Regions from separate parts of the Sporolactobacillus pectinivorans genome, predicted to be linked through region 2. Evidence: riboswitches for the same ligand, from Rfam matches in the RefSeq annotation. Region 2 holds a riboswitch; the other holds the start of a gene.
What was found. A riboswitch is a leader RNA that binds a small molecule or an ion and turns the genes downstream of it on or off. The one in region 2 is predicted to bind cyclic di-GMP.

Region 1: linked by a shared signal. The riboswitch ahead of COP04_RS00335 (SH3 domain-containing protein) and the one ahead of COP04_RS16770 (CAP domain-containing protein) in region 2 are both predicted to bind cyclic di-GMP.

Annotation. Positions count from the first base shown of each region.
Region 1 covers NZ_NXGA01000001.1:63,207-73,528, reverse strand. Annotated here, with positions in the region: partial or broken gene nrdD (anaerobic ribonucleoside-triphosphate reductase) at 1-1,508, shown strand, start outside; gene nrdG (anaerobic ribonucleoside-triphosphate reductase activating protein) at 1,576-2,079, shown strand; gene rnhA (ribonuclease HI) at 2,127-2,585, opposite strand; gene COP04_RS00345 (ketopantoate reductase family protein) at 2,881-3,822, shown strand; gene COP04_RS00340 (C39 family peptidase) at 4,187-5,017, shown strand; cyclic di-GMP riboswitch class I at 5,197-5,283, shown strand; gene COP04_RS00335 (SH3 domain-containing protein) at 5,630-7,555, shown strand; gene COP04_RS00330 (LOG family protein) at 7,633-8,223, opposite strand; gene COP04_RS00325 (undecaprenyl-diphosphate phosphatase) at 8,519-9,334, opposite strand; gene COP04_RS00320 (undecaprenyl-diphosphate phosphatase) at 9,691-10,322, opposite strand, start outside.
Region 2 covers NZ_NXGA01000001.1:3,415,083-3,425,404, forward strand. Annotated here, with positions in the region: gene COP04_RS16735 (DUF3842 family protein) at 1-337, shown strand, start outside; gene COP04_RS16740 (pentapeptide repeat-containing protein) at 699-1,346, opposite strand; gene COP04_RS16745 (arginase family protein) at 1,949-2,743, shown strand; gene COP04_RS16750 (hypothetical protein) at 2,650-3,348, shown strand; gene COP04_RS16755 (type 1 glutamine amidotransferase domain-containing protein) at 3,794-4,303, opposite strand; gene rplK (50S ribosomal protein L11) at 4,682-5,134, shown strand; gene COP04_RS16765 (MerR family transcriptional regulator) at 5,219-5,992, shown strand; gene COP04_RS16770 (CAP domain-containing protein) at 6,097-6,873, opposite strand; cyclic di-GMP riboswitch class I at 6,924-7,009, opposite strand; gene COP04_RS16775 (DnaJ family domain-containing protein) at 7,429-7,785, opposite strand; gene COP04_RS16780 (FAD-dependent oxidoreductase) at 7,818-9,389, opposite strand; gene COP04_RS16785 (hypothetical protein) at 9,532-9,783, opposite strand; gene COP04_RS16790 (MDR family MFS transporter) at 9,804-10,322, opposite strand, start outside.

The sequences.
Region 1 (10,322 bases), 3.4 Mb from region 2:
CTTTGGTTGCGCAGATTGTGGCCAACGTTTCATCCAATATCTATGGCGGGACTTCGTTCAACCGTGCGGATGAAGTGCTGGAGCCCTATGCGAAAATCAGCTTTAATAAGTATTTGAAAACGGCAAAAGCATGGATTTCCGATCCGGAAGGACAGAAAAAATACGCATACGCGATGACGGAAAAAGAAATCTATGATTCGATGCAGTCGCTGGAATATGAAATCAATACACTGTTCAGCTCCAATGGACAGACACCTTTCTTCACATTAAATTTCGGTCTCGGACGTTCATGGTTTGCGCGCGAGATCCAGAAATCAATCCTGAAGGTGCGGATTCTTGGCCTTGGCCGTGATCACAAAACAGCTGTTTTCCCAAAGCTCGTATTCACCGTCAAGCGCGGTTTGAATCTTAATGCCGGTGACCCGAACTATGACATCAAAAAGATGGCTTTGGAATGCTCGACCAAGCGGATGTATCCGGATATTCTGAATTACGACCGAATTGTAGAAGTCACCGGCGATTTCAAAGCGCCGATGGGCTGCCGTTCCTTCCTTCCTTCCTATCAGGAGAATGGTGAATACATTACAGACGGCCGGAACAATATGGGCGTTGTGACCCTGAACATTCCGAGAATTGCCCTCGAGTCCAATGGGGATAAGGCTGCGTTCTGGGACCTGTTTGAAGAACGGCTGGATCTTGTCTGCCGCGCGCTCGAATTCCGTATCCACACGCTGGATAAAGTCAGCGCGAATAATGCGCCGATTCTCTACCAATATGGAGCGACCGGCAAACGGCTGCACGGAACGGATAGCGTGAGTGATATTTTCAAAAATGGCCGGGCCACTGTTTCCATGGGGTATATCGGGCTGTACGAAGCAGCAACTGTTTTTTATGGGCCGGAATGGGAGCACAATCCGGAGGCCAAGTCGTTTACCTTGGATATTGTCAAACGATTTAAGGAAGTTTCGCAGCAGTGGCGCACGAAAACAGGGTATGCATTCAGTGTTTATGCGACACCTTCAGAAAGCCTGACAGACCGCTTTTGCCAGCTGGACAAACAGCATTTTGGCAATATCAAAGATATTACTGACAAAGATTATTATACGAATAGCTTTCACTATGACGTCCGGAAGAAAATTAATCCATTTGAAAAAATAGATTTTGAAAAAGATTATGAGCCTTATACTGCAGGAGGTTTTATTCATTATTGTGAATTCCCGTCATTGATCAATAATCCTGAAGGCCTTGAAGCTGTATGGAATTATACGTATGATCGGATCGGCTATTTTGGCACGAATACGCCCATCGACAAATGTTATGAATGCGGCTATGAGGGTGAATTTGAGTCGACAGCTGAGGGGTTCAAATGCCCAAGCTGCGGCAATCACAATCCGGAAACGACATCGTGTATCCGCCGGCTGTGCGGCTATCTCGGCTCGGTCATTCAGCGCAAGCCAATCAAGGGCCGCCTGAAAGAAATCAACAGCCGTGAAAAACAGCAGTGCTGATGACGAGACAGACGAGAGGGGGCAGGCGCGAAGGGCGGAATAGTATCCGCGATCGCGCCCGAGAGCAATGAATTACGCAGATTATAAACGTTTTGACTTTCTGAACGGAACGGGAATTCGCCATTCCCTCTTTGTGAGTGGTTGCCATTTTCACTGCAAAGGGTGCTGGAATGCGGTTGCCTGGAATCCGAAATTTGGAAAGCCGTATACCGAGGACGTTGAAAATAAAGTTATTGCTGATCTGAATCAGCCGGGTGTGCTTGTGCAGGGACTGTCATTGTTGGGCGGAGAACCTTTTGACCATCCGGACACGCTGACACGTCTAGTTAAGCGGGTTAAGTCGGAGTGCCAAGGCAAGGATATCTGGTGCTGGACAGGATTTCACTTTGAAGACTTGATTCATGATCCGGAGCGAAGAGAAATGCTGAACCAGATTGATGTGCTGGTTGACGGACCATTTGAGATTGGCAAACGGAATCTGAAGCTCAAATTCCGCGGCTCGTCCAATCAGCGCGTCCTGAACGTCCAGGAATCATTACAAAAGAATCACGCCGTTTTGAGGTTCCAATAAGATATCAAAAGCCTGGTCGGGAATTAAATTCCGGCCAGGCTTTTGTGTCATTTTTTATTTGCAATTTCGTCCATACCCTGATTTGCCAGTGCATCCGCCCGCTCATTGAGCGCGACACCATGGTGCCCCTTAACTTTATTAAAAGTGATTGATTTCTGACCGCCCGCCAGTGTACTGAGGCGCATCCACAGCTCCTTGTTCTTGACAGGCTGGCCGCTCGCAGTTTTCCAGCCTTTCTTGACCCAACCGGGCACCCAGCTGTTCATCCCATTGACAACATAAGCACTGTCAATATAAAAAGCGATGGGAATCTGATCTGTTTTCAATGTCTCAAGAGCCCGGATCGTTGCTGTCAGTTCCATAATGTTATTCGTTGTGTTTTTTGCGCTGCCGTGCAGTTCTTTGGTGCGTCCGCGAAACTGCAGCACGGCGCCCCAGCCGCCGACATTATGATCTTCCTGATTGCCGCGGCATCCGCCGTCGCAGTAAATGATGATGTTATCCAAACCGGATCACCCATTTTCGCTGAAAGTCGTGAATAACTATTATTATAAGCCGGGAGGTACATATTTGGGAACAAGGCGTTGAGTTTCACTGATGATCAGCAGCCGGGGGTTGGAAGAAGATTTCAAACAATGAACGCACAAACCAGTGAAAATGACAGACCAAGCAGCCTTAGAGAAAATGTGATTAAAAAAAGTTAGAATAAAAGTTAAGAAAAAATTAAGGAAAAAAGCAGTTAATAAACCATAGGGATGGATTGAGACGAGATCCGTGCCAGAAAGAGGAGCGTGTAAGATTTTGAGAATTGCTGTAGTTGGTGCCGGAGCGATCGGATGTTTTTTCGGTGGGCTTCTAGCAAGAAAAAATATGGATGTCACATTCGTAGGAAAAGGGCGGACACTGGAACGCCTCCAAAAGCATGACTTGATCGTCAAAAGCATCCGTGGAGATTTTTCACTGCCGGTAAAAGTTGTTGATGCGGAACACCTTCAGAAAGAAGATAATTATGATTTTATTCTGCTTTCCGTGAAATCCACTGCTCTGGACAATGTGATCCCTGAACTGCAGATGCTGTCAGGGCCGAGAACAGAAATTGTCTGCCTGCTCAACGGCATCGGCAATGAGGAAAAACTGGCCGCAGTTTTCGGCGATGATCATGTTGTCGGAGGCTCTGCGTTCATATCGATTATCCGGGAAGAGCCGGGAATCGTGAATCATGTAGGTGAAGGGACGCTTGCGATTGGTGAATGGAAAAAAGGAAGGGACAGTAAATCGCTGGACAACCTCGCTGAAGTATTCCGAGATTCCGGAATAAAAACGGAAATATCAACCAATATTCGTCAGGTGAAATGGGAAAAACTGCTCTGGAATATTATTTATAATCCGCTCACCGCACTGACACGGACACGGGTCGGAGAAGTGCTGGACGATGCCGACCTGGCTTTTCTTCTTTCGCAGGTGAAAGCTGAATTCCTGAGCACAGCCGATGCGGCGGGGGTTAAAATCGGTTCTGAGTCTGTGGACAATGTGCTGCTTCCGAATCCGGAGGTCCAGAACCACAAGACGTCTATGCTTCAGGACTTGGAAAACGGAAGAAAGATGGAATTGGAAGCTATTCTTGGATTTGTCATTAAAACAGCTGGTGAATACAGGATTCCGGTAAAAACGATTGAGACAATCTATCATTTGCTCAGATTTGTGGAAAGAAAACAAGAGAAAAAACGGAGATTCACAGAATAATATTTTGTAAGAGCCTGTTCAAAAAGGTGACGAAGGAGACGGTTGCAGGCTAAAAACGCAACATCGTGTTGCAACCTGCACTAGGTCCATCCATGACCATCGGAAGGTCGAGGCGGCGAAGTTTCGAGGACCGGAGCGTAGATTGGCGTTACGTGAACGAGCACAGGACGTGCTGACTTCTGCGTTGTATGCAGGACGCGCACGCCTTTAGCAGAAGATCCTTTTAACTGAGACGGGCGTTGAGATTCGCTGCTGATCATTCGGTGGCTTTTTGAACGCCCTCTATAAACCATATTTGTTGAAATGCAATTTTTTTAAATAAGCAACTGACTATGGTTGCGTGCAGAGAAGGAGAGACTTCCAGGTGAATTCGAAATTGAAAAGTGCCGTCTTGATGTTTCTGATTCTACTCTGCAGCTCATTACTTTTGACCCATTTGTTAGTGAAAGAATATGATGCGGTAGCGAAAGCGGAAAATACACGGACAGGGAATTTGAAGCGGGTGGCTGTTTCATCCGAAAGGCCTAAGCAAAAGCAAAAACAGCAGATACCAAGAAAAAAACCGTTAGTGAAAAAGCAGGCGAAGTCTTTACCTGATGAAGCACATCTCTCGGAACCTTTTGTCAGTCAGGAGCCAGAACTGCCTAATGGCTGCGAGATTGCAAGCCTGACGATGCTGCTTCGTTCGGCGGGAATCCCCGCAAATAAGATGATCCTGGCCAACCAGATACCTAAGGTACCGTTTTCTTCGGGAGGTTATATGGGGAATCCCAATGACGGGTTTGTCGGCAATATGTACCATGGACCAAGTGATGATCCTGGTCTGGCGGTTTACCATGGGCCGGTGGCCGGACTTGCCAGTAAATATCTGGGCAACCGCGTTGAAGATCTGACTGGATGCCCCTGGTCAAAAGTTGAGGAGCAGATTGCTCAGGGCAGACCTGTCTGGGTCATCACGAGCATTAATTTCATGCCGGTTCCCGCTTCTCAATGGGTAAACTGGCATACAAGGGAGGGGAACATCCGCATCTCATACATGGAACATTCGGTTTTAGTCACAGGATACGGAGAAAAATTTGTCACCATTAATAACCCCCTTTCCAGTGAGGGGGGCAGCCAGGTGGACAAATCTGACTTCATTGCTGCGTGGGAACAGTTCGGCAGTCAGGCGATAACCTATGGACCTGCGAAATAAAATTCTCTATGTTTCGAAATTATTTGGCAATGGTATTTTTTGCATAGGTGCTTTCTCAGCATAGAGGAACTTTGAAAAAACAGCCGGCGTACATAAGTCGCGGTCATGAATCACTGAAATGTCTTGTAAAATTTTTCCGTGTGCGCTATATTTAACATTATAGAATACGTAAATCTCTGATATCTAAAGGGCAAAGCTGTTGAAAAGCAGCGACGCAAAGTCTCAGGTCTAAAAGCATTAGTGCTAATGATGGCTGGACCACCGTACTTGACTGTTTATTGTTGAACATCAGGCGTAAATGAACGGAGATTTTTATGGTTATTTATGGATCTATTCAAGATTCGCCACTATTATGTTACTTATGGCATGGACATAAGGACATATTATAATAATCATAAATTTTCATTAATCTCTTTGATTTTCTCCTCTAGCGTAATGCATGTTCAATACCTCAGGTGTATCAATCGGAACGGCTATTCTTTGCTTACCCCTTTATTTGTCAAGAGATGAATATTTTCTCGGAAAGCTCTGAACTGAGTACAGTTCTTCAGTTTACCTTCGTTTAGAAAATTTTTTCATCATTTTGATTTTATTGCGTGGGGGTGCGGTGCTTTGAATCCAAATCACGGTCTGGCGGCCATAGGAACCTTTGCAGCAGCTGCAGCGATAGCGGCGGTGGCATCTGCAGTGCCTTCCAACGCTTTAGCGGCATCTTTTCAGCCTTACACTGGGCAGGCGACGACAACTTTGAATGTCCGGAGTACACCTGGCACCGATCGGCCCAGAATCGGCTATTTTAAGCAGGGTGCTACTTTTCAAGTCACTGGAATAGAGGGGAAGAGTGACAAGGGTAACTGGCTGAAAATCGAATATAATAATAAAACGGCTTATGTAGATGGTTATTATGTAACTATGGTAGTCGCAAAAACGAAAGCTGCGCCTGCGCAGTCCGTGCAGAAGGTTTCAGCGTACACAGGGGTGACGACAGACAATCTGAATGTACGCTTCTTGCCCAATGTGAAGGGGACTGTTCTAACTACTCTGAAGAAGGGGTCGACAGTGACCGTAACCGGAAAAACTTCTGACGGCTGGCTGCAGATCAGTTATAAGAGCGGTTCAGCGTACGTTTCTTCAGCGTACGTTAATACCAGTGGATCAGACATTCAACAGGAAAAGGTAGCGCCTCCCAAAACCTTATATACTGCTAAAACGACAGACAATTTAAATGTGCGGTCCGGAGCATCGACATCAAACAAGATTCTGGCCACCCTGAAGAAGGGAAGCAGTGTAGACGTTGTCGGGACAAGTGGCAGCTGGCTGGAAATTAATTATCAGAACAGCATCGCTTATGTATCCGGGGCATATGTGGCAAAGTCGGGAAGCAGTACGTCGTCCACCGGCACATCTGTTACCGTCTTGTATACAGGAAACACAACGGATGATTTAAATGTGCGGTCCGGGGCATCAACAACGAGTAAAATCCTGACCACCCTGAAGAAGGGAAGCAGTGTAGACGTTGTCGGGACAAGCGGCAGCTGGTTAAAGATTAAGTACAATAACGGTACGGCATATGTTTCTGGAGATTATGTACAAAAATCTGGGATCACTAGTTCAAGCTCAGGGACGTCTCCGGTGACTAGCACAGATTCTATAACGATTGTCTCAGTAAATGTCAATTTCAGAACAGGCCCGGGAACGAACTACAAAAGCATGGGAGTGATCAATAGCCAGAGTAAAATCACCAAACTCGCGGATGCCCCGGATGGTTGGGTCAAGATCAGCTATAACGGACAGGACGGTTATGTGTACGGAAGTTATGTTAAGCAGGAAAAAATTACGACAACTCAGACAGGGAATGCTGTCTATCAAACAACACAATATCCGATTTCTTTTGGACAGGCACTTGCTCTTGAACAGAAAGTAAACTCATCGTCGGACTTAGCTTATTATATGAATCCGAACAATTTCCAGCAAGGCACGCCCGATTATTTTCAGTTTTTGAAGCTATCTTCGCTTTCAGGTGTTACAGCTTCACAAGTGAATGCAATGTTAAAAGGAGACGGAATACTGCAAAATCATGGAACGGATTTTGTCAACGCCGCCAAGACTTATGGTGTGAATGAAATTTATCTGGTTTCCCACGCGCTTCTTGAAACGGGCAATGGGTCATCTACACTTGCAAACGGTGTCTCATATAAAGGAAAGACCGTTTATAACATGTTTGGCATCGGCGCCTTTGATCTGGATCCGACGAACGGTGGAGCGGCGCTTGCCCTTGAAGATGGGTGGTTCACTCCGTCTGAAGCAATTTGGGGCGGAGCAAAATGGATTGCTGAAAACTATGTTTATAACACAACTTACCAGCAAGACACTCTGTACAAAATGCGCTGGAATCCGGATGCTTTGATTTCAGGAAGTGCAGCACATCAGTATGCTACAGATCCGGGATGGGCCGTAAACCAGACGGGAGACATCCAGTATCTGTATGCACAGATCAAGCTCAAGAACATTCTTTATGACGTGCCGCAATACAACTGACAATGTATTAAAAGGCTGCTTCGCAAATCTCAAACACAACTTGCGAAGCAGCCTCTTTTAATATATTTATCATCTTGTCACTGTACTTGTTTTCCCAGCTGCCGCCATTTATTGCCGAGATCCGGAGGCGTGTATACCGTCATCTTGTCAAGTAACGTCTCAGGGGAATCTGAGACGCACAGCAAATCAAGGTTGGACTGGTTAGTGAATTCATGATCAATGGAGTGCTGGATAAGCCCGAGAAGCGGGTCAAAGTAGCCGGCGGAGTTAAACAGGCCAATCGGTTTATGATGAATCCCGACCTGTGCCCAGCACAGAATCTCAAACAATTCATCGAATGTGCCGATTCCACCGGGAAGAGCAATAAATCCGTCAGAAAGCTCATTCATTTTTTCCTTCCGTGCGTGCATCCCGTCGACTTCAATCAGCCGGGTCAGGTGGGGATGAGCCATCTCGCCCAAAACCATTCCTTTTGGCATGATACCGACTACTTCACCGCCAAGCGAGAGGACTTTTTCAGCGATTTCCCCCATCAGGCCGATTGATGAGCCGCCATATACCAGGCGCCAGCCTCTGGACGCAATCGCTTCCCCTAGTAGCCGAGCTTTTTTCGCATATTCAGGATTGTTTCCCAAGTTGGATCCTGCATAAATGCAAATTGATTTGATCAACTTTTTCATCCTCCCTTTGCAAAACCTGAAGCTCTTCTATCATTGTATCGCACAAAAGAGAATGATTGCAGGCTATAAAAAATAAAAATCCCGCCGGGACGGATAAGCTTGCTCAGATCAGCAAAACCACCCTGGTGGGATATTACACGAAACCTTTTCTATTACTGTAAGAAGGCAGGAAAATATAAAAATATTATTGATTATAATGGTGGAACAGAACGCTGCATCCTGTGGTATGTTCAGCATTGGGCCGTCCATGGCCGTCACAACTAGACCGTTTGCCAAGTTTTCTTTAACTGAACAGTCCCGGAAGCAGGAACATAGCTAGAGCGAATACGGCTGCAAGAATAAAACGATATACGGCAAATGGTACAAGTGTATAACGTCTCAGTAGTCTCATAAAGAAAACAATGGCGAACAAAGCTACGATGAAGGCTACAATGAAGCCGATAATAAAGAAGGGTAAATTAGCCCTAATAATGCTGAGATCTTTTACTACTTCAACACCGCTGGCGCCAAACATCATTGGAACGGCAAGGATGAAAGAAAACTCTGCCGCTGTTTTTCGTTCGACACCTGCGATAAGGCCACCGGACATCGTTGATCCGGAACGTGAAAAACCGGACCATAGGGAGAGCACCTGAAACAAGCCGATGACAAAAGCCTGAAGATAACTTACCTGTGTTGTCCCCTTACCTGGCCTGCGCCCGGCTACCCATTCAGCAAATATCATTACAATGCCCCCGATGACAAGCGCCACCAGAACGCTCACTGGCGAAAAGAGTTTAGATGTAATAAAATCCTTCAAGAGAATGCCAAGAATACCTGCCGGTATACCGGCTACAATGATGTGCAATAAATTCAAATGACTGGGTCCGCTTTTCGGCACGTTGCGGTAAAACCCGAACAAGCTCCACAACCTTTTCCAATAGAGCACGACTACAGCCATGATCGATCCAAGCTGAATGATCACTTCAAACGCACTTGCTGTGTTACCGGTAAAGTGAAGCAGATTTCCCACTAAAATGAGGTGCCCTGTGGATGATACAGGCGCAAATTCGGTCAGACCTTCAACTGCGCCCAAAATAATAGCGATAAAAAGGAACAAATGGGTTCACCAACCTTGAAGGTAATTTTCATAGCAAAAAAGCTTTGATACAAGCCCATTCATTATAGCATAATATCTTTAGAAAATTTTTGAAAATACAATAGTAGTTACATCTGACTGTTACACAGAAAACTAAGATTAAAATCGCTTTTAAATATCGAAATAGCACGGATTTTCTGAATAATTTCATTGCCGGGTAAAGAATTTTTTATGCTGCACTTTAATTTAGAAAAAACAGGAAGCATCGCTAAAACCGTGCGAGATGCTTCCTGTTTCATGTTCAGATTGAGACTTAGAAGATGCCGAAGATAGTGATCTGCTGCAAGATCTTACCTCTTCTTCCGTCTGTTTTGGTTTTATGCAAAAACAAATTGGCTAATCAACACCAGCGCGCCGACCGCCCAGCAATAATAGGCGAACGGGCGCATGGCTTGAATTTCCTTTCTTTTAAACCATTTCATCAGAATCCATACGCTGATAAACGCAAATATACCGGCCGCAAGACCACCTATAAGAGATATCTGGAACAAACCATGGGATCCGCTTTTTAATAATTTTGGAACTTCCAGTATGCCTGCACCTGCGATAACGGGTGTTGCCATGAGCATAGAGAAACGTGCCGCTGATTCATGTTTCAATCCCATCCAAAAACCGGCAGTCATACTTGATCCAGATCGGGAAAATCCCGGGACAAGGGCAAGTGACTGAAACAACCCGATGACAAAAGCCTGTCTATACTTCAAGTCTTCAATGTTCTTATCGCCCCTGAAACGAAGCTTCTCGCCAAAAAATAGAAAAAATCCATTCACGATTAAGAAGATCGAAGCACTGGTCACGTTACTAAAAATACTGGTCAGCGGTTTTTGAAGGACAGCACCAATCACTGCGGCAGGTATGGTTGCAACGATCACCAATAATAAAATCTTTTTGCTGCCTGTAAAGATTGATCGGATCATTTCAAACCATTCTCTCCAGAAAAATATGAACA
Region 2 (10,322 bases):
AATGGTGCGCGCAGGGGCGGATATAGGTATAAGCGGTGAAAAAGGCTTTTGCTCTTTCTGCCGCCGTGAATCCATTGACTGCATCATTGCACCGATCGGAATGATGCAACCAGGATCGATCCATGGTGAAATTACAAAATCGATGGTTCATGCTTTTTCAGATCTGTCCTGCTGTAAATACCTGATACCCCTCCGTCACCCAAAGATCTGCATCCCGGGCACAGCGAATATTCCAATTAAAGACTGCATGGAAGACATCATCATAGCGATCCGTCATCAGATGAAGCAGTCACTCCTTGAGAAAGTCATTCAGTCCAGCCATATTGATTTTACCTGAATTACCCAAGACATTGAATATAAACAAGGTAATCGGAGAAACAATTTGTGTAATTATTGCACTCCAGTTGGAAAGACAGAAATATATATCGACAACCTCCACACGTTCTCTGGAAAAATCTAAATGCGCGAGTGTATGCGATGAACGGTTCTAATAAAATATAATGAGGATACCTTTGGCTCATATTCCTTCTCTATTTCACCCCACCAAAGTGCAGGGATTTTTTTTGCAGGAATCTTGCACATGTCGAAATAACTTATCGCAGTCATCCAATATCTAATTTCCTCCCTAATAAGACATTAGAGAGCAGATCCCGGTTCAGATCCCCATAGCACCGAACTACAAGAGATTGGGCTGAAACTTACGGTTTGATCACCAAACCGAGCAGACGGGCAAATCCGATTGCCTGCTGCGGTGAAACAATGCAGCCGGCAAGATGCTTCAGATCAACGTTAATCCGGTCGTAGGTGCAGCTGCTGATATCAATCCCTTTAAGTGGACATTCACCAAAGTAAACATCGTCAAGATCGCATGCATTAAATACAGGGGTTTTGAATTTGCAGTCAGCAAAATTAGCGCCTTTCAGTGAGGTGTGATCGAAAGTCACTGTTTTAAACGCTGTATCAACAAAATTACATAAGCCCGCCTGGCAGTTTTCAAAGCTGACATTGCCAAGGCCGGCTTGGGAAAAATCAACTCCAAGCAGTTTACATTCCTTGAAACTTACTCTGTACACTAGCCCATTCTGGAGGCTGGCGTTGGAAAGATTGCAGTTTTCAAAAATCACATCGGTCATGTCAATCTTATACAATTGAGCATTTATCAGGGAAACATTTTTAAAGATTACTTTAGAGAGGACCAAATGATCCACGTGTTCGTCATCCAAGCATGTTCCAGCAACCATACCGTTTCCAAGCGATGGTTCTTCCTGCCCATTGATCTCCTGAAACTCTATCAGTGGCAAATTCGCCGGAAGATCAGGCTTTTTAATTTTCTTTATTTGTTTCATATGAATCGGATCTCCTTCTGAGTGTATATACTTCTCAGTCCAATCATATCGAATGTGTGTTCCCTATTCAATGCTAAATGAATCAAAGGTATAATCAAATAAAATATTATCAGCATTTTGCATGTTTTGCGTACTATTTAATAAATCTCGCAATTTTTTTGCGTGATCCGTGCAAAAAGTTTTCGGTGAAAGAGTAGTAAGAAAAAGTTATGATGAGGATGTCATAAGGCTTTATGCAACAACGGGCTGGAGGAAACTTCGCAACCTATGTCATTCAGCACATACGAAGTTATCAATAAGTAAAACAGCTAAGAGAATCGGCAACAATTTAACTATTATGGTGTTAGTAATGCCTAAATTCCGAAAATCTTTCAACGGAAGCAGTTGTGCAAGGGAATCGTTTTTATTTAGTCAGCAAGTCTTATTTAGGGCTGTACGCAGTTCCCACTGTTATTCGAATTTTATCTACACTCAGCAAAAACCACCACTGCCGTTTGTCTTTTTCAGTTCAGGCAGTAAAATGGAAGGTGAAAGCGATTAAATGACTTTTATTCAACCTTGGAACCATCATGCGAACAGCGATCGAATCAGAGGTGAGTGTCATGACATTGCTGCATCATGGGATCACATTTTTAAACTTCGACAGAACTTATGAACATCAAGAGAGACTGACCGCAGCGTTCCCCCATCAGTGGATTGATTTTACCGAGCTGCGGGGAACCAGCCTGTATTGCTCTCCGGAAGCTTTTCAGTCCATTTCTGAAAAACTCTCTGCTTTGCCTGATAAGGGGCTCACCTTTATCGGCAGCGGAAATTATCATTATGTCGCACTGGCATTAATGCGCGAAATCCATAAGCCGTTCACACTGGTTTTATTCGACCACCACACAGATTTGAACGAGGGTCAGATCGGATCGCTTTTATCATGTGGCTCGTGGGTGCATCACGCGATTACCGGCGTTCCAAATTTGGAAAAAGTAATCATAATCGGTCCGAATCCGCTTGCTGACCGATCAGTGCCCGAATCAGTCCGGCGGCAAACAGTCATTCTACCAGATGACCGGCCGCCGTCAGAGCAACAGCTGCTGTCACTCATTCCGACGGATACGATCCAAATCAGCATTGATAAAGATGTCTTTGCATCCAGATATGCCAAAACGAACTGGAGCCATGGGAAATTGACTTTTGATGTCTTCCAACAGCTGGTTCAGGCTCTTTCTGTCAGCAAAGGTGTCGAAAGTACAGATGTGTGCGGCGAATGGCCGATCAGGCCTCATGAGCATTTCAATCCGAAGACGCGGCAATGGCTGAGTCTGAACGAACAGACCAATATGAAGATTGCCCGCTTTATTCTTCAGAGGAAAAATCGTCAGCCAAACCTTACGATCGGAGCTTAAAGCAAGGAATAGATTTCACAACTTTGAAAACCGGGGGATGGCAAATGCAAAAGATCAAGATCATTTTTCTTTTATTATTTAGTCTGCTGCTCATGGGCTGCCAAAGTAATAGCGGGCAACCGGATAAGTTGGACACCACGCATTTGGAAAAGGATCAGGCCATTGGATTGGATGGCTTGACAAAAAGTCAGCGCAACAGTATTCCAATAAGCTATACAGCTCGTTCAACCGAGATTGCTCTTAAGGCCCTGCCGTTTAAAATGTCCGTTCCACAAAAGCTGCCGTTTGTTTCCAAAGGATTTACCAATATTTCGATAGAAGACTATAAACATAATGGTAAAGAGATTGATGTGAAATTTATAGCCTTCTCGAAAAATCCGGAAATTTTTTTAATGCTTGACGCGAATAACCATAACGCTGAGTATGTGGGGCCAAACCAGACTGTAAAACTTAAAAATGGGGTCAAGGGAAAGTATGGAGTCCGTGCTATTATATTCAGAAAAACAGGAATAAATTATGGTATCACTTTGCAAGATCCGGCTCTCACGCCTTCAAAGCTGAAAAGAGCACTCATTGATTTGGCAAATCAAATGATCATCGACTGATTAATATAATTGTGGCAGTGCCGGCTGGCTGGTGATAAAATTTTTTAGTTTAACAATAAAAATGTGTCAGTTTGTTAATGCGCAGTTTATACAGACTGCGCATCAGATACGTATATCACATTTGTCCGTTTGGGCGAAATTTGTCTGAATAAAGCTTGGTTTTGTCTTATTCAATGCTGATTGTCCGATTCGATCAAGTTTTTGTCCCATTCCACCGCGGTATCGTCTCAATCATGACCGCAGTTGTCCCATTCAAACTTCTTGTTTTCCGCATCGGCGACTCCTCGCAATTTTCGTCCACTTCTCAATATGGGCACCTGACTGGATCCCCGCGGTCAAAAGCAGCCAAAATAGAAAAAGCTTTTATTTTTGTCATAATAACAGAACCGCCGTCCAATTTGCGGGACAGCGGTTTTGTTATTTCTGTTCTATTAAAACGCAGCCTTCAGGCAAGAACCTTCAGGCTTTCGCGGTTGAATGCAGGAATATCGCCAGGCGTACGGCTTGTTACAAGATTATGGCAGACAACAACTTCCTCGTCCTTATACTTGCCGCCGGCATTCTTCAGATCAACAGCAATCGACTTGTAGCCGGTAATGTTGCGATCCTTGACTGCTCCAGCCGTGATCAGCAGCTGAGGGCCATGGCAGATCGCGAAAACACCCTTGTCTTCATCCATGAATGCTTTTGTGAAGGCAACGAAACGATCATCGTCCCTTAGATTATCCGGAGAATAGCCGCCTGCGATCAGCAATGCATCGAAATCTTCAGGTTTGACTTCATCAATGGACGCATCTGCCGTCACCTTGGCACCATGTTTGCCGGAAACCGTTGCGCCCTTTTCTTTGCCGATCACAACAACCGTGTGTCCGGCCTCCTTGTACGCTTTTGCCGGTCCGGTGAATTCAACATCCTCAAAATCATCGGCCAGTACTGCAGCAATCTTTTTTGCCATTTTTTAAAATCCTCCTCAAACGTCATTTGATACTAACTTTCCCGTCCGCAAACAATCCATACTTTGAGCAAAAACGGATGGTTAACAGCAATAATGTATTTTTATCGATCACTTTAATTTTAAAAAGAGTGATAAAAATGGTCAAACATCTTGCTCATTGGATGAAATAAATTTTCCTCCCCGACTTGTCGATACTTTCTCCATGCATGGGGTACTCTGGTTTCGGGATCATCTGCCGCTTGCTAAGTTTAGGGTACATACCTGTCCGTAAAAGTGTATCTGTGCCTTTGATTTTACCTAATCTTGACATTGACGTAACGTCATCCTCTATAATCACCTTTATCAAAACAAGATTTAGCAAAAGGATGGTTAGAAACGATGAATAAAAAGATAATGAAGACCATGAAAATAGACCTGGAAGCCGGAAAAACAAATCCTGCGAAGGTCGGGAAAGATTTGGCGCCCTCAGGCATTAATCTTCTGGGATTCTGCAATGCGTACAACGAAAGGACGAAAAAACAAACGGGACAAATTATCCCGGCAGAAATTACAGTATATGAAGACCGCAGTTTCGATTTCATATTGAAAACGCCGCCGACATCTTTTTTGTTGAAAAAGTATGCCGGAGTTGGCAAAGGCGCTGCAAGACCTGGAAAGGAAACAGTTGGTACCATTACTCAAAAACAATTGCGGTTAATTGCCGAAATTAAGCTGCCTGATTTAAATACGACCAGAATAGAAAGTGCCATGAGTATGATTGAGGGTACAGCCAAAAATATGGGAATCATTATTGAAGAGGAAAGCCTTGAAACCAAACAGACGAATCTATAGATCGTGAGTGTATTTTTCACATAAAAAAACTTGACGTTGACGCAACGTCATAGTATAAGATAGGTTTTGTCAGGGGGACGTCAGATGAATTACACAGTGAAGCAGCTCAGCGAACTGGCCGGAGTGAGTCCGCGAACACTGCGTTTCTACGATAAAATGAATCTATTGAGACCCGATAGAATCAATAGTTCCGGATACCGCATTTATGGCACAAAACAGGTAGATCTGCTGCAGCAGATCCTTTTCTTTAGAGAACTTGGGTTCAGCCTCAAAGATATCCGCCAAATCATATATGCGGATACTTTTGATATCGTGCACGCCCTGACCGGCCAGTACAATAAATTGTTAGCAGAAAAAGAGCGCTTGAATCGGCTGATCGCGACAGTTGAAAAAACGCTGGCCTCTAAAAAAGGAGAGATCGCGATGAGTGATCATGAAAAGTTTGAAGGATTTAAGAAAGATATGATCGATGCAAACGAAAAAAAATATGGCAAAGAAATCCGGGAAAAATATGGTAAAGAAAACGTCGAACAATCCTATAAAAAGTTTGACAGTCTGAGCCAGGAAGACTATGAACAGTCGGTCAAAATTCAGGAAGAAATGTTTTCCGAATTGAAAAAAGCGCTTCTTGACGGATCGGATCCTCAAAGCGCAGCGGCACAGAAAGCAGCCGATCTCCACAGGCAATGGCTCAGCTATTTCTGGGCTTCATACTCAAAAGAAGCGCACGCCGGCCTTGCCGAAATGTACGTCAGTGATCCGCGCTTTACAGCTTATTATGACATTGGCGCCGGAAAAAATGCGGCTAAGCTCTTGCGGGACGCGATCGCTATTTATACCGGACTTTCAAAAAGTTAACGGTTGCTATGCAAGCGAGGCACAGTCGACAATCAGACTGCACCTCGCTTGACTATTTATATAAATTAGGGGGGAGACATTTTTAAAATTCTTTTAATTTCCAGTTAGTTCGCAAAATCCTGAGTAAAGAAAACCCAGCCATTTGCAGCTTTCTGTCCATAGACAACGCCGACGCCGGTATACTTGTAACTTGGCTTCAGAATATTGGCCCTGTGTTCCGGGGAATGCATCCATGCGTCTACGGTTGCTGAAGCGCTCCAGATCTGGTTCCACCCAAAGTAACTCACATTACCCTCTGCATAAGCCACATTCTGCCCGCCAACTGTGTTAAATGAGAAGCCCAGCATTCCGTGGGACATCCTACCATTATCATACTGCTGAAGGCTCCACTGGCGTGAAAAATTTATCAGATCGGATCTGACCTGCAGCAGATGCAGCCCTCTGCTCGTCCTTTGTTTATTGATTAAGCTTACAATCTGCTGTTCCACAGAAGCATTGAAATGAGCGCTGGAATTAGGCCGGGCCTCCGGAGCTGCTTTAAGCACTACCCGCTTGGACACAGGTTTTTTCACTGCCTTATGTACAACTGCTTTTTTCTTAGGTGCTTTCGAAGCAACTTTTTTTACTACTTTCTTATAAGAAATTTTCTTAGACGCCACTCGCTTTTTCGCTGATGTCTTTGCCGTCCTTCTTACATAATGTCTGTTAACGGTTTTACCTTCAACATCTCTGGTGACAGGGTTCCGGGGAACCGCTGTTTTAATGAGTGTTGATGGTGAACCGAAGTTGGCCTGCGCCTGAGAACCATTGAGGAATAAAACAGAAGCGAAGCTGACACTAAGCACAATAAAGGCCGAAAACAGCAACTTAAAAAAATGCATAATAAAAAATCCCCCTCATTTACGTTTTTCACTCAAAGTGAATGAAAAAATACGGCGGCCCAGCCATCATAGCGAAATTCGCCTTAGACCCGTGACTTTGCGTCACTGTTTTTCAACAGTTTTGCCCTTTAGAAAAAAGAGATTTTCCTAAAGTTTTATGATATTGTTCTTTAGAATTATAGTTCCACTGTAATCCAGTATTTTGAAAAAATCAAGAATACTGCTATTTTATTCCAATGCAGATGTCTGTCAAAAACACCTTCACTATTTATATCGGTTCATTCAACTATATGTTGAGTAAAAAATTTTTCTCTTCCGGCTGAACAAATCCGTTCTGGGCCGGCCACACTCAGATTTCAACAAGTAAAGATTGCTCAGCCGGCGATGGTTATCCGGACGGACATTTCTGTGACACACAAACAAAAAACTGCTCCATTGAAAACATCTCAAAAGCCAGCAAACCCGATCCCATATACGGCAATACGGGGCCACAGAATCCATGAGAAAACAGAGGGCTTTCAAAAAAACGTGCAAATAGGGACCTTTTTTTAATGGCTACATGTGCAGATGGTTAAAAATTTTATCACGGTAATTCCGGAATGCGCGTGTTTTTTGAATCGAACGCTTTTCTGCCAGCTGGTTGAAGCGCAATCTTTTGATTCTCAGCTGAGCGTTCAGGCGGCCGAGTTCATGGTCATCATCGCAGCAGCGGATCAAGTCATTCAGTGTCACAATGTCTTTGCGGATTTGGATCTCTTCAGGCAAATAGCCGGCATTCTTCAATACTTTGTAGCTCACGCGCAAATCTTTGGGCACAGCCGTCAAATCTTCAAATTGCTGTGGTTTCCCGCTGCCGGGCAGATTGTCAAAAAGACCATCTTTCAGACCTTCTTGTATTTTTTCCTCTGCCATAATATCAATAATGCTCAACTGACAACACCTCCTTATAAGGAAGTCTCCTGCTCGCCATTATGTTTTTCTTCTTCTGAATATAATTGCTGCAGTGGTTCCCGGGCCGGGCCGTCAATCACTTCTCCATTTGCCCGGAAACGTGATCCGTGGCATGGGCAATCCCACGTCCGCTCGCCTTGATTCCAGTTTACCTCGCAGCCCATATGCGGGCAAGTTGTATCCACCATGATGATTTTTCCGTTTTTATTCTTATAGGCGCCTGCCCTTTTGCCATTCAGAGAAATAATTGCACCCTGATCGTTTCCAAGATCGGCGACTGACTTTTGCCCTTTCCCCAGCTTACCTTTGATCAGGTTCCCGGCAATTTCGCTATTCTCGATAAAAAAGTTTTTGATCATCGGATCGGCTTCAAATCGTGATGGACTGAAAAGATCGGCATAGGGATTTTCACGTTCAAGAATTTGATCAGTTAGCAGCGCGGCCGCGATTGTTCCAGTGGTCATTCCCCATTTCCGATAACCCGCCGCAATATAGAGATGCGGCTGGTTCATCGCTATCGTCCCGATATAGGGTACTTTATCCAATGTTGTATAATCCTGGGCCGACCACTGGCTGATTCGGTGATTTTCACCAAGAACCGCATTGGCAAAACCGATGAGTCTTTGAAAATGACTAGCCGTATCCTCACCCCGGCCGGTTTTATGGTTTTCTCCGCCAATGAGAGCCATCATTTTACCGGATAAGGACAGTCCTCTTACCGAACGTTTGGGATCGCCCGCACTAATGTACATACCCTCGGGAACTACGCTGTCCGTCTCACACGCCATTAAATAGGAACGTTCCGGCACCATTCTGGCAAAATAGAACCGGTTGTCATAAAAAGGAAAATGGGAGCAGATCAGTACATCACGGCAGTGAATTCGATATCCCTGCTTTGTAAGAACAACCGGTGGCTCACCCTTTTCTATAGCAACTGCCATTGTCTCTTCATAGATCGGAACATCCAGCTTTACAAGTTCAGCTACAAGATAGTGAAGATACATCAGTGGATGGAATTGGGCCTGATCCGGCAGCAGCAGCGCATTTTTTACCGGCAGCGGCAAATCCAGCGTATAGATGAGGCGGCCCGGGATTCCAAGCCTGTCATAAGTTTCCTTTTCTTGTTCGACTGACTTTGCTTCCTGATCCGTTGCCGCATAAACAATTGCCGGCTGTTCTTCAAAATCACAGGACACATCATTTTCTCTGATCAGCCGTCTGATCCAGCCCAACGCTTCCTGATTCGCCTGATAGTAAAGCTGCGCTTTCTCAAGGCCGAAGTGGGCAATCAATTCATTATAAATCAGCCCATGCTGCGCTGTAATTTTTGCCGTTGTAAATCCCGTTGTCCCGCTTGCGAGCCGTGAAGCTTCAATCAGCACCACTTTCATTCCCGCACTGGCCAAAAGATATGCCGCCGTGATTCCGGTGATTCCTCCGCCGACAATGACTGCCTCTGTCTCGATATCGGTTTCCAGCGGCTTAAAGGCCGGCAAATGCACTGTATCACGCCATAAAGATGAGGTTTCACCAGAAAAAACATGATTCTTTCTATTCTCGCCCATAGAGATCAACCCTTCTCTGCATCATTGTTGAAGATTTATAGCTGCAAAATTCGTCTATATTCAGTTTCTCCAATCATAAAACGCAGTATGTACAGCGATTCATTGATTTGTGTTCATTGTTATTTATAGCTGCGCCTTTCCGTCAGGCAGAAGCAAAGCCGCGATCTGGAAAAACAGCTAAAAGAAGGCTGGCCGAATATCCCAAGCTGACGGCAGCTACTGTTTCCCATTGTTTGGAAATGTTCAGAAAAACCGGATTTGTTATAGATAAAAAAGTATTTCCGCTTAAATCATGAAGCGCTGGGCGCTTTTTTTGGAAAAGCTCACCATTTATCAAAGAATCATGAAAATTAAAAATGCCCGCTTCCAATTGGGAAGTGAGCATTTTTTCCAAAAAACAGGCCACATGCTTAATTAACGCCCAGCCATAACTGGGACTTTTGTCTTTTCATCTGTTTCTTTCACTTTTTTGGGCCGCTTAAGCAGGAGGCTCAGAATCATCCCGATAATGGCAATACCCATAAGCACAAAAAACGTATCGCCGAAGGAAGAAGATAAGGCCTGAAGCGGTTTGCTGCCATTCTGCATATGTTCTTTGAGCCTATCAGACAGAATCGTCGACAAACCCGCCACCGCAAAGGACATCATGACCTGCTGAGCAGAGTTTGTCAACGATGTCACCCTGCTGACAATATTTCGCGGTGCCGATTGAATGATGTGTGTATTTAATGGCATCATCGACAGGCCCATACCCGCACCCAACAGCGCCAGTGGAAGAATGAGCTTCTCCGCTCCGTCCTGAGCTGAAATTCCGGATAATAAGAACGCCGAACTGGTGACAAACACCAGACCGGTGGCTACCACGGGTCTCGCGCCGAACCGGTCATATAATCTGCCTCCGACAGGCATAAAAATGCCGGCAGCAATCGCCTG